DNA from 2 places in the Variovorax rhizosphaerae genome. Region 2 is predicted to be linked to the other one. Evidence: riboswitches for the same ligand, from Rfam matches in the RefSeq annotation. Region 2 holds a riboswitch; the other holds the start of a gene.

Region 1 (6,592 bases), on a different contig from region 2:
GGTGGTGGTGTTCCTCGCGAGCGACGAGGCCGTGTTTGCGACCGGCCAAGCCTTCTCGGTCGACGGCGGCATCACGATATGAACCGCCTCGATTTCGAGGGCCGCCACGCGGTCATCACGGGCGGTGCGACAGGCCTCGGCTTTGCCATCGCGCAGCGGCTGCTCGATTCGGGCGGCAGCGTCACGCTGTGGGACCGCGACCTGGCTGCAGCGGAAGCGGCGGCGCAGCGGCTCGGCGCGAATGCCAAGGCCATCGCGGTCGACGTGTCCGACGCAGCCGGCGTGGCCAAGGCCGTGCAAGCCACGCTCGCGTTGCGCGATGCGGGCGGCGTGGTCGATGCGCTCGTCAACTCGGCAGGCATCACCGGGCCCAACACCAGTGTCGACAACTACCCCGTCGATGCCTGGCGCCAGGTCATCAACGTCAACCTCACCGGCACCTTCCTTTGCTGCCGCGAGTGGGTGCCGCATCTGCGCGAACGTCCCTGGGCGCGCATCGTGAACATCGCATCGGTGGCCGGCAAGGAGGGCAATCCGAATGCCAGCGCCTACAGCGCCAGCAAGGCCGGTGTGATCGCGCTGACCAAGTCGCTCGGCAAGGAACTCTCCGGCACCGGCGTGCGCGTGAACAGCGTAACGCCGGCGGCCGTGAAGACGGCCATCTTCGACCAGATGTCGAAGGAGCACATCGCCTTCATGCTGTCGAAGATTCCGATGGGCCGCTTCGGCACGCCCGAGGAAATCGCGTCGATGGTGGCCTGGCTCTGCACCGAGGACTGCGCGTTCTCGACGGGCGCGACCTTCGACCTGTCGGGCGGTCGCGCTACCTACTGAATCGCGGCGCACGCGCGCGCTGACTACACTTCCCATCCCTCTCTGAAAGGACTTTCGACATGAAACTCGTGCGCTACGGCAAACCCGGCAAGGAAAAGCCCGGCCTGATCGACGACAACGGCCAGTTGCGTGACCTCAGCGCCGTGGTCCCGGACCTGGGCGGCGCCCAGCTCGACGACAAGGTGCTCGCCAAGATCCGCAAGATCAAGACCGACAAGTTGCCGCTGGTCCGTGGCAAGCCGCGCCTGGGTTGCCCGGTGGCGAACACCAGCAAGTTCATCGCCATCGGCCTGAACTACGCCGACCACGCGGCCGAGTCCGGCATGCCGATTCCAGGGGAGCCGGTGGTGTTCACCAAGGCCGTGAGCTGCATCCAGGGTCCGAACGATCCGGTGATGCTGCCCAAGGGGTCGGTCAAGAGCGACTGGGAAGTCGAACTGGGCGTGGTCATCGGCAAGCGCGCACGCTGGGTGTCGCAGAAGGAAGCGCTCGATTTCGTCGCGGGCTATGTGCTGATCAACGACGTGAGCGAGCGCGAATGGCAGCTTGAGCACGGCCTGACCTGGGACAAGGGCAAGGGCTTCGATACCTTCGGCCCGATCGGCCCGTGGCTGGTCACGCGCGATGAAGTGCCGAACCCGCAAAAGCTCGGCATGTGGCTCGACGTCAATGGCCAGCGCATGCAGACCGGCAACACGAAGACCATGATCTTCAACGTCGCCAAGCTGGTGAGCTATGTGAGCCAACTCAACACGTTGGAACCCGGCGACATCATCACCACCGGCACGCCGCCGGGCGTCGGCATGGGCATCAAGCCCGCGCCCGTGTTCCTGAAGAAGGGCGACGTGATGACGCTGGGCATCGATGGGCTGGGTGAGCAGCGCCAGGAAGTGGTGCCGTTCAAGCTTTGAACGAGTAGAAATCGGGAACCTGACGCAGAGGACGCGAAGGTTCCGCGAAGGACGCGAAAGGAATCCAGAAAACTTCTTCTGGGTTCTTTCGCGTCCTTTGCGTTTCTTCGCGACCGTCGCGTACGGTCAAGCCCGCATTCGCCTGCTTGCAAATGCGCTCAGTGCTGAAAGGCGAAATCAACCTCGGGCGCCAAGCCGCTCACGATGTGCGCGATCGACTTGCCGGAACCGCAGGCATGCGTCCAGCCCAACGTTCCATGCCCTGTGTTGAGGAAGAAGTTCGGCAGCTTGGTCTTGCCGATCATCGGCACGTTGCTCGGCGTGGCCGGGCGCAGGCCGGTCCAGAACTGGGCCTTGGTCGTGTCGCCCGCACCTGGAAACAGTTGCTCCACGCGTCGCACGATCGCCTCGCAACGGATGCGGTTCAGGTCGCGGTCGTAGCCGTTGAGTTCGGCGGTGCCGGCGATCCGCATGCGGTCGCCGCGGCCGTCCTCTGACGTGTAGCGCGAGAACACCAGTTTGAATTCGTCGTCCGTCAGCGAAACCTGGTAGGCCTTCGATGCGTCCTTCACAGGCAGCGTGACCGAGTAGCCCTTGGCCGGGTAGATCGGCAATTCAATGCCCAGCGGCTTGGCATAGATCGGGCTCAGCGAGCCCATCGCCATCACGTATGCATCGGCCTGCAGGCGCTGGAAGCGGCCTTCGATGTCGGTGGCCTCCACGTGCTCGACTCTGCCGCCGGCCTCGCGGATCGCGGTCACCGTGTGGCTCATCAGGAATTTCACGCCGGACGCTTCGCAGAGCTTGACCAGCTCACGCGCGAAGCGGTTCGCATCGCCTGATTCGTCTTCGGCGGTGTAGGTGGCGCCGGCCAGTTGCGGCCGGATGTGGGCCAGCGCCGGTTCGAGCTTCACCGCTTCGTCGGCAGAGATGACGAGGCGCTCGCAACCCAGCGCGCGCATCTGCTCGGCCGGCTTCAAGGCGCCGTCGAACTCCTTCTGCGTCGTGTAGAAGTGCAGGATGCCTTGGGTGCGCTGGTCGTAGCCAAGGCCGGTTTCGCTGCGCAGCGCCTGCAGCATGCTGCGGCTGTAGGTGCCCAGGCGCACGATCTGCTCGATGTTGTGCTTCGTCCGTGCCGGCGTGCATTCACGCAGGAACTGCAGGCCCCACATCCATTGGCGCATGTCGGCGCGGATGCGGAACAAGAGCGGTGCGTCTTCCTTGCCCAGCCATTGCAGCACCTTGATCGGTGCGCTCGGGTTGGCCCAGGGTTCGGCATGGCTGACGGAGATCTGGCCGCCGTTGGCAAAGCTGGTCTCTGCCGCCGGTGTGGCCTGGCGGTCGACCACGGTGACTTCATGGCCGAGTTTCTGGAGGTAATAGGCCGAGGTGACGCCGAGCAAGCCGGCGCCCAACACGATCACGCGCATGGGAGGTCCTTTGAAATGATTTCAAAAGCCGCTCCCCCTGTCCTTGTTACCTGAGAGTTTCGACCGCCGCGCCCGCGGGGGTGTTGCTCCTTCGGTGCATCGGGCGTGTGCCCGATGGCTCTCCAGACGGCGATATCGATGGGTGCAGTACATGACCCGGTGAGGGGTCGACCTGAGCGTTCATGGGAGTTTGCGCCTTCGGTGGAGCGGCCTGGCCGCTCGCTCTCCTGCAGCCGCGAATTCTAGGGTGGCCGGTCCGGATCTCCAAAGGGAAACGTTGCAAGCCCTGACGTTTCGACACGGATGTGGCCTTGCAGCACCACATGGGCGAACCCGGCATCACCGGACTGCAGGGCCTTCGCGAAATCGACCGGACCGAGGCCCGGCGCGTGACGCCGGTAGTCATTGCACTTCTGCCGCAGGCGCGACGACGGCACGTTGGGCATCGCGGGCGAGGCAGCTTCAGCAACGCACCGCCGGGTCGCGGGGGTGTCGTCGAAACCTGCCGACCCGCGCAATAGTCCACCAAATGACGGGGGCTTTGCGCTTCTGTCTTGATTGGTTTGGCTGCAAAATAGCACGACCGTTCGTTTTATTGAATTCAACAATCCATGTCCGCCACCGCCGTGTCCGCGAAAGCCTCGCGAACCGCCCAGAAGGGCCAGCAGACCAAGGCCGCCATCGTCGATGCGGCGCTCAACCTTGCCGCCCAGATCGGTCTCGAAGGCCTGTCGATCGGCGCCGTGGCCGAACTCACGCAGATGAGCAAGTCGGGCGTCTTCGCCCACTTCGGCTCGCGCGAGGAACTGCAGATCTCGGTCGTCCGCGAGTACCACGCCCGCTTCGAGCAGGAGGTGTTCTACGCCGCCATGCCGGCACCGCGCGGCCTGCCGCGGCTGTGCGCCATGTTCGACAACTGGATGAAGCGCACCTCGGTCGAGATCGATTCGGGCTGCATCTACATCAGCGGCGCTACCGAATTCGACGACCGCCCAGGGCCCGTGCGCGATGCGCTGGTCGAGTCGGTCAGCATCTGGCAGGCGGCCATGTTCCGTGCCGTGCAACAGGCCACGGCCGAAGGCCACTTCCGCCCCGACATCGACGAGCGCCAGATCGCCTTCGAGATCCATGGACTGATCCTCGCGTCGCACTATGAAGCGCGCTTCCTGCACACACCCGGTTCCATCGAGCGAGCGCGCAAGGGCTTCGAAAACATCATCAACCGCTTTGCGACCCCATCAGCACCGCGGCTCTCCCTCACGCAGCCGTCGCCCACGCGCCAAGGCTGATTCCCTTTTCCTTTACCAATAAACCTGCTCAGGAGCTTTCGCACATGCCTTCCTACACCCCGCCGCTGCGTGACATGCAATTCGTGCTGCATGAAGTCTTCCATGTCGCCGACGAATTCAAGGCCATCCCCAAGCATGCCGATACCGACGTCGACACGATCAACGCGGTCATCGAGGAAGCCGGCAAGTTCGCTGCCGAAGTGACCTTCCCGCTGAACATCTCCGGCGACGAAGAGGGTTGCACGCTCGACAAGTCCACGCACGAAGTCACAGCGCCCAAGGGCTTCAAGGAGGCGTATGCGCAGTTCGTCGAAGGCGGCTGGCCGGCGCTGTCGTGCAGCCCCGAGTTCGGCGGCCAAGGCCTGCCCTACGTGCTGAACCAGTGCTTGTACGAGATGCTCAACAGCGCGAACCAGGCCTGGACCATGTACCCCGGCCTCTCGCACGGCGCGTACGAAGCACTCCAAGCCCACGGCACGGACGACCAGAAGAAGACCTACCTGCCCAAGCTCACCAGCGGCGAATGGACCGGCACCATGTGCCTGACCGAGCCGCATTGCGGCACCGACCTGGGCATGCTGCGCACCAAGGCAGAGCCCCAAGCCGACGGCACCTACAAGATCACCGGCAACAAGATCTTCATCTCGGCCGGCGAACACGACATGGCCGAGAACATCATCCACCTGGTGCTCGCGCGCCTGCCGGACGCGCCCAAGGGCAGCAAGGGCATCAGCCTGTTCGCGGTGCCGAAGTTCAACGTCAAGGCCGACGGTTCGCTGGGCGATCGCAACCCGATCTTCTGTGCCGGCCTCGAACACAAGATGGGCATCCACGGCAATGCGACGGCGCAGATCGCCATCGACGGCGCCATCGGCACCATGGTCGGCGAACCCAACAAGGGCCTGGCCGCGATGTTCGTGATGATGAACGCCGCCCGCCTGGGCGTGGGCAACCAATCGCTCGGCCTGACCGAAGTGGCCTACCAGAACGCGCTGGCCTATGCCAAGGACCGCATCCAGATGCGTTCGCTCTCCGGCGTGAAGGCCAAGGACAAGGATGCCGATCCGATCATCGTGCACCCCGATGTCCGCAAGATGCTGATGACCGCCAAGGCCTACGCCGAAGGTGGCCGCGCGCTGCAGGTCTTCTGCACGCTGCTGCTCGACAAGGAACACCACCACCCCGACGAGAAGGTGCGCAAGGACTCCGGCGAACTCGTCGCGCTGCTGACGCCGATCGTCAAGGCCTTCATCACCGACAACGGCCACATCGCGACCAACGCCTGCATGCAGGTCTACGGCGGCCACGGCTTCATCAAGGAATGGGGCATGGAGCAGTACGTGCGCGACAACCGCATCAACATGATCTACGAAGGCACGAACACCGTGCAGTCGCTGGACCTGCTGGGCCGCAAGGTGCTGTCGAACAACGGCGCGTCGCTGAAGAAGTTCGGCAAGCTGATCGGCGCGCTGGTCGCGGAAGAAGGCGTCAACGAGAAGATGAGCGAGTTCATCACGCCCATCGCCGTGCTCGGTGAACAACTGACCAAGCTGACGACCGAAGTGGGCTTCAAGGGCTTCCAGAACCCCGACGAAGTGGGCGCTGCCGCGGTGGACTACCTGCGCGTGGCCGGCCACCTCGTGTTCGGCTACCTGTTCGCCCGCATGGCGCAAGTGGCGCTGCGCGAGATCGCGGCCGGCAACACCGACCCGTTCTACGTCGGCAAGCTGCAGACCGCACGCTTCTACTTCGCCAAGCTGTTCACCGAGACCGCCACGCTGATGCGCAACGCGCGCACCGGCAGCAAGGTGTTGATGGACACCGACGCGGCGCTTGCCTGATCCACGGATTTCAATAACGAGGGGACGACCATGAAAAAGCTTGCACTGACAGCCATCCTTTTCGCAGCCACCGCCACGTCCGCCTTCGCGCAGATGACGCCGGTGGGCGCCTGGCAGACCATCGATGACAAGACCAACGAGGTCAAGTCGCAGATCCGCATCACCGAATCCGGTGGCGTGGTGAACGGCCGCATCGAGAAGCTGCTGCGCAAGGACGCCAAGCAGGATGCGGTGTGCGACGAGTGCAGCGACGACCGCAAGGGCAAGCCCATGGTCGGCCTTGAGAT
Region 2 (6,592 bases):
GTGCACGTCGACGCTGACGCCCACCAGCCGGCCCGGCAGCGAGCGCTTGAACTCGTCGCGGCAGGCGAGGTAGGCCGCGTGCGGGCCGCCGTTGCACAGCGGCATGCCGAAGCGCTGGGTGGTGCCGCAGACGATGTCGGCGTCCCATTCGCCGGGCGGCGCGAGCAGCGTGAGCGCCAGCAGGTCGGCGGCGACGCACAGTGCGGCGTGGTTGGCATGCGCATGGCCGGCCAGCGGGCGCAGGTCATGCACCTGGCCGGTAGTGCCGGGGTACTGGGCCAGCACGCCGAAGAAATCGCCGCTCGCCATGAGGTGCGGCAGGGTTTCGGTCGCGGTGCTGACCTTGATCTCGATGCCCAGCGGCGCGGCGCGGGTCTTGATGACTTCGATGGTCTGCGGATGGCAGTCGCCGGCCACCAGGAACACATTGCTCTTGCTCTTGACGCTGCGACGGGCGAGCGTCATGGCCTCGGCGGCGGCGGTGGCTTCGTCGAGCATCGAGGCATTGGCGATGGCCATGCCCGTGAGGTCGCAGACCATGGTCTGGAAGTTGAGCAGCGCCTCCATGCGGCCCTGCGAGATCTCGGCCTGGTAGGGCGTGTAGGCGGTGTACCAAGCCGGGTTCTCCAGGATGTTGCGCAGGATCACGCCGGGCGTGTGCGTGCCGTAGTAACCCTGCCCGATGAAGTTGCGCGCCACCTTGTTCTTGCTGGCGATGGCCTTCAGCTCGGCCAGCGCGGCGGCCTCGGTGATGGCGGGCGGCAAGTCCATCGGATGCGAGCGGCGGATGGCCGGCGGCACGATGCCGTCGATCAGTTCCGCGCGCGTGGCATGCCCGATGACGGGCAGCATGCGCGCCTCGTCGGCGGGCTCGATGCCGATGTGGCGCGCGACGAATTCTTCGGCATTTTCGAGTTGGCGCAGGGAGGGCAGGGCGTTGGGCATGGCGTGTTCTGTCTAGGAGGAGGATGAATGCGGAAAGAGGTTGCGGAGGACGCGCGGGTCGCGTCCTTCACGTACGACCCGGTCCGCATTCAGCGGCGTTGGATCAAGCCTCGGCCGAAAACTTGTCGTAGGCCGTCGAATCCATCAGCGCATCCAGTTGCGCTGGGTCGCTGAGCTTGACCTTGAAGAACCAGCCGGCGGCCAGCGGGTCGGTGTTGGCCAGCGACGGGTCGGCGCGCAAAGCCTCGTTCACCTCGGTGACTTCGCCCGACACGGGCATGAACACATCAGCCGCGGCCTTGACGGACTCCACCACGCCGGCCACTTCGCCTTGCGCGTAGTCCTGGCCGACCTGCGGCAGGTCGACGAACACCACGTCGCCCAGCGCATCCTGCGCGTGCACGGTGATGCCGACGGTGACGGTGTCGGCGCCGGTGGATTGGACCCACTCGTGGTCCTTGGTGTACTTGACGGTCATGAATGCTCCTGGAAAAAAGTCTGACGAAAACTGGATGAATCAGCCGCGGAAATAACGGGTCGGCACGAAAGGCATGGTGGTCACTTCCATCGGCACGGGCTTGCCGCGCACGATGGCCTGGATGCGGGTACCCGGCTCGGAGAAGGCCGTGGCCACGTAGGCCATCGCGATCGGGCGGTCGGCCGTCGGGCCGAGCAGGCCGCTGGTCACCTTGCCGATGGGATGGCCTTCGAAGGACTGCAGTTCGCTGCCGTCGCGTACGGGCACGCGCTCCAGTGCGACGAGGCCGACGCGCTTGCGCGTGAGCGTCTTCTGGTCGACATGGCCGGCCAGGTCGCCGGCAACGGCCAACTGCGTCAGGATCTTGTCGGCGCCCGGGAAGCCGCCGGCGCGCGCACCGCCGGTGCGGCGCACCTTCTGCATCGCCCAGTTGAGCGAGGCTTCGACTGGTGTGGTGCTGGTGTCTATGTCGTTGCCGTAGAGGCAGAGGCCGGCTTCCAGGCGCAGCGAATTGCGGGCGCCGAGGCCGATGGGCTTCACCTCGGGTTGCGCCAGCAGCAGGCGGGCGAGGGCGTCGGCGTCGCTGGCGGCGACCGAGATCTCGAAGCCGTCTTCGCCGGTGTAGCCGCTGCGGGTCACGAAAGCCGGGATCGCGCCGATCTGCACCGCGCCGCCGGTCATGAACACGTAGCGCTCGACGCCGGGCGACAGGCGCGCCAATGTGCCCGCGGCCTGCGGGCCTTGCAACGCCAGCAACGCATGGTCGGGCAGCGGCTGGACCGAGCAGCGTCCGCCGATCCTGGCCGTGATGTGCGCGATGTCAGCCGCCTTGCAGGCCCCGTTCACGATCACGAAGATCGAGTCGTTGCCTTCGTTGAAGAACATCAGGTCGTCGAGGATGCCGCCGTTGTCATCCAGCAGCAGGCCGTAGCGCTGCTTGCCGGGCGCGAGGCCGATCACGTCGACCGGCATCAGCGTCTCGAAGGCGGCGGCGGCATCCGGGCCGACGAGCCGCAACTGGCCCATGTGCGAGATGTCGAACAGGCCCGCGGCTTCGCGCGTGTGCTTGTGCTCTGCCATCAGGCCGCTCGGGTATTGCACCGGCATCGAATAGCCGGCGAAGGGGACCATGCGACCGCCCAGTTCGACGTGCAGGTCGTGCAGCGGGGTCTTGAGCAGCGTGGTGTCGGAAGCAGTGTCGGGAGAGGAGGCCATGGGGCTTTCCAGTGGGGCAGTCGAGTTCCATGACGCAAGCCATGGGCCACCCCTGCTGTCCGCTTTACCTGAGAGATTCGCCCCACGATCGGGGTTTGCTCCTTCGGTGGGCCGCGTGCTTCCGCGACCTCTCTCCAGCAAGGAAACGCCCGTGTGACCGGGCGCCTTGTCAGTCCTTTTGCCTGAGCGTTCGGACCCATGCTTTTGGGGCCCTGCGCCTTCGGCGGCCCCGTCTGGCGGGGCGCTCTCCTGACCCCGCGAGTGTAGCGGTTCGCGGCCTATTTGAAGCCGAGCGCGTGCGGCATCCAGGTGCTCAGCGCGGGCACGAAAGTCAGCAGCACCAGCACCGCGCCGTGTGCCCACAGGAAGGGCACCAGTTCGCGCACCAGTTGCGACATCGGCACCTTGGAGACGTTGCAGGTCACGAACAGCAGGCCGCCCACCGGCGGGGTGATCATCCCCAGCGTCAGGTTGTAGATCACGATCATCGCGAAGTGCACCGGGTCCACGCCCAGCTTCATCGCCACCGGCGCGAGGATCGGCGCCAGCACCATCACGCCCGGCAGCGGCTCGATGAAGATGCCGAACAGCAGCAGGAACACGTTGACGATGATCAGGAACATCCACGGCGAGAGGTTCATGCTCACCAGCCACTCGGCCATCTGCTGCGGAATGCCCTCGATCGTCAGGATCCAGGCGAAAGAGGCCGACAGGCCGATGATGATCAGCACCGAGGCCGACAGCAGCGCCGAGCGTTCCAGGATGTTCGGCAGCGCCTTCCATTCCAGCGTGCGATAGACGAACTTGCCGCACACCAGCGCGTAGAACACGGCCACGACGGAGGCCTCGGTCGGCGTGAACCAGCCGGCGCGCATGCCGCCGAGGATCACCACCGGCAGCAGGATCGCCGGCAGCGCCTTCCAGGTGGTCAGCAGGATCTCGCGCAGCGGCGGCGTCTCGCCATCGCCCTTGTAGTTGCGCTTCTTCGAGACGTAGAAGTTGACGATGCACATCGCCACCGCGATCAGGATGCCCGGCAGGATGCCGGCCACGAACAGCGTGCCGACCGAGACGGATTCGTCCTGCAGCGCATAGATGATCATGATGATCGACGGCGGAATGATCGGCCCGACGATCGCGGTCGACGCGGTCAGCGCCGCGGCGTACGAGCGGTCGTAGCCGGCCTTGTCCATCATCTTGATCAGCATCGATCCGGGGCCCGCGGCATCGGCCAGCGCGGAGCCGGAGATCCCGGAGAAGAAGGTCAGCGACACCACGTTGGTGTAGCCCAGCCCGCCGCGCCGGTGCCCGACGAACTGCCCCGCGAAGCGCAGCAGCACCTCGGTCAGCGAGCCGCCGCTCATGAGTTCGGCGGCCAGGATGAAGAAGGGCACCGCCATCAGCGGAAAGCTGTCGATGCCGGTGAAGGTCTCCTTCAGCAGCACGAGCAGCGGATAGCTCTCGGCGAGGATCAGCGTGGCCGCGGTGGCCAGGCCGAGCGCGAAGGCCACGGGCACGCCGATCGCGAGAAAAATGCAGGCGGAAACGATGAGAACGATGCTGGCATCCATGTCGTTCTCCCTACAGCGACGCGCTGGCGTTGGCGTCGAAATGCTCGTCGGACGCGAACTCCCTGCGCAGCACATACGGCTTCACCACGAACAGGAAGTGCACGATCAGCAGCACGCCGCCGATCAGCATCGCGCTGTAGATGTAGGCGAACGGAATCTGCGTGACGGCCGTGAGCTGGAACATGGTGCGCTGCATGTAGAGCCAGCCGTACCAGACCATGAAGCCGAAGAAGGCGAACAGCAGCGCCGCGACGACCATGCGCACCGCGATCGCGCCCGCGCGCGGCAGCGCGTCCTGCAGGTTCTCGACCGCGATGTGGCCGCCGTAGCGCAGCACCGGCCCGGCGCCCAGGAAGGTGAGCCAGATCATCATGTGGCGCGACACCTCCTCGGCCCATTCCAGAGACTGGTTGGTAAGGTAGCGCAGCGCCACGTTGGTGAAGATGATGACCGACATCGCGGCCAGCAGGAGGATCAGGGCCCAGCGGTTGGCCGCGAGGAAGTAGCGCTCGAAAGCTTGCACGGGTGGAATCTCGTTGGGTCTTTGAAAAGCGAACCGCCCGGCACCTCGCGGGCCGGGCGGTGATCGGGGAGCCGCGGGGGCTTACTTGACGTCGGAGATCTTCTTGATGTTGTCGGCGCCGAATTCCTTGGCATAGCCGACATAGGCAGGCTTCAGCGCCTCGCGGAAGGCGGCGCCGTCGACGGTCTTGGTGACCTTCATGCCGTCCTTCTCGAGCTGGGCGATGCCGTTGTTCTCGTCGTCGTTGACCTTCTTGCGCTGGGCCACGGAGGCCTTTTGCGCAGCGTCGACGAACACCTTCTTGTCGGCATCCGACAGCTTGTTCCAGACCTTGGGTGACAGCAGCAGCAGCGCCGGCGAGTAGACGTGGCCGGTCAGCGACAAGTGCTTCTGCACCTGCGAGAACTTGGCCGACAGGATGACGGGGATCGGGTTCTCCTGGCCATCGACCGTGCCTTGCTGCAGCGCGCCGAACAGTTCGGGGAAGGCCATCGGCGTCGGCAGGATGCCGAAGGTGCGGTAGCCGTCCATGTGCACCTTGTTTTCCATCGTGCGCATCTTCAGGCCGGCGGCATCCGTGGGCTTGACGATGTCGCGCTTGCTGTTCGTCATGTGGCGGAAGCCGTTCTCGGTCCAGGCCAGCGCGATGATGCCCTTGCTCGGGAACTTGGTCAGGATGTCCTGGCCGATCGGGCCGTCCATCACCTTGCGCGCATGGTCGTAGTCGCGGAACAGGAAGGGGATGTCGACGATCTTGACCTCGGGCACGAAGTTGCCGACCGGGCCGGTGGAGGTGTTCAGCAGGTCCTGCGTGCCGAGCTGGATCGCCTCGATCTGCTCGCGTTCACCGCCGAGTGCCGAGTTGGCGAAGTGCTGGCACTTGTAGCGGCCTTGCGTGCCCTTCTCGATCTCGTCGCAGAACACCGTCGAGCCCACGCCGTAATGCGATTCCTTGGACGTGGCGTAGCCGATCTTCAGCGTGGTGGTCTGTGCGAACGCGCCCGCGCTGAGGGCGAGCGAAAGGCAGGCGGCGGCGATGTGGCCGAATTTCATGAAGTCTCCGTTGGGGGATAGGTTTGCACAGAGTGTGCAAAAAACCGTCAACTATGCCGCAAGTGGTAGCGTTACCGCGTCGGGATTTTCACGGACGTAGTCGCGCAGGATGGCATCGATGCTCTCGTCGGCGAACAGGCCCAGGTCGCGTGCGCGCACCCATTCGAAGCGGCCGGGCCAGCCGGTGATGATCTCGGTGATGGTGCGGTCGGGCCGCATGTCGAGCAGGTCGGTGGCGGCGGAGCCGCCGATGCGGTGCAGCGCCTGGACCATCTCGTCCACGCTGACACACAGGGATGGGAGGTTGACGGCGGTGCGCGGCCCCCATTTGGCGTGCGGCGCGGTCGCGGCGCAGATCAGCCCCTCGATGGTGCGTGCGGGCGATGAAAGCGCCACCATCGTCTCTGGCGGCACCGGGCAGCGCGAGGGGAAGCCGGCCAGCGGCTCGCGGAACATGCCGCTGAGGAAGCTCGACGCGGCGCCGTTCGGCTGGCCCGGCCGCACCGCCACGGTCATGAGGCGCACGCTGCGGGCGTGGATGTAGCCCTTGCGCCCATAGTCGGCCATCAACTGCTCGCCGACGTACTTCTGGGTGCCATAGCTGGTCTGCGGCGTGGGCAGCGTGTCGTCCTCGATCACGTAGGGCAGCGGCGCGCCGTACACGGCCAGGGAGCTTGCATAGACGACCAGGGGCCGGGTGTGCTGCGCACGGCAAGCCTCCAGCAGGGCGTAGGTCGCGAGGAAATTGCTGCGCATGCCGAGTTCGAAGTCGGCCTCGGACTCGCCGCTCACGGCCGACGCGAGGTG

The links. A riboswitch is a leader RNA that binds a small molecule or an ion and turns the genes downstream of it on or off. The one in region 2 is predicted to bind glycine.
Region 1: another riboswitch for glycine. It lies ahead of WKW82_RS10675 (D-amino acid dehydrogenase); the one in region 2 lies ahead of gcvT (glycine cleavage system aminomethyltransferase GcvT).

The regions. Positions count from the first base shown of each region.
Region 1 is NZ_JBBKZT010000004.1:315,978-322,569, forward strand. Features, by position in the region: gene WKW82_RS10660 (SDR family oxidoreductase) at 1-82, shown strand, start outside; gene WKW82_RS10665 (SDR family NAD(P)-dependent oxidoreductase) at 79-834, shown strand; gene WKW82_RS10670 (fumarylacetoacetate hydrolase family protein) at 894-1,745, shown strand; gene WKW82_RS10675 (D-amino acid dehydrogenase) at 1,904-3,175, opposite strand; glycine riboswitch at 3,203-3,311, opposite strand; glycine riboswitch at 3,315-3,415, opposite strand; gene WKW82_RS10680 (hypothetical protein) at 3,418-3,621, opposite strand; gene WKW82_RS10685 (TetR/AcrR family transcriptional regulator) at 3,787-4,464, shown strand; gene WKW82_RS10690 (acyl-CoA dehydrogenase C-terminal domain-containing protein) at 4,509-6,305, shown strand; gene WKW82_RS10695 (DUF2147 domain-containing protein) at 6,336-6,592, shown strand, end outside.
Region 2 is NZ_JBBKZT010000005.1:154,496-161,087, forward strand. Features, by position in the region: gene gcvP (aminomethyl-transferring glycine dehydrogenase) at 1-945, opposite strand, end outside; gene gcvH (glycine cleavage system protein GcvH) at 1,049-1,423, opposite strand; gene gcvT (glycine cleavage system aminomethyltransferase GcvT) at 1,463-2,638, opposite strand; glycine riboswitch at 2,684-2,786, opposite strand; glycine riboswitch at 2,807-2,892, opposite strand; gene WKW82_RS12215 (TRAP transporter large permease) at 2,917-4,209, opposite strand; gene WKW82_RS12220 (TRAP transporter small permease) at 4,220-4,732, opposite strand; gene WKW82_RS12225 (TRAP transporter substrate-binding protein) at 4,814-5,785, opposite strand; gene denD (D-erythronate dehydrogenase) at 5,837-6,592, opposite strand, start outside.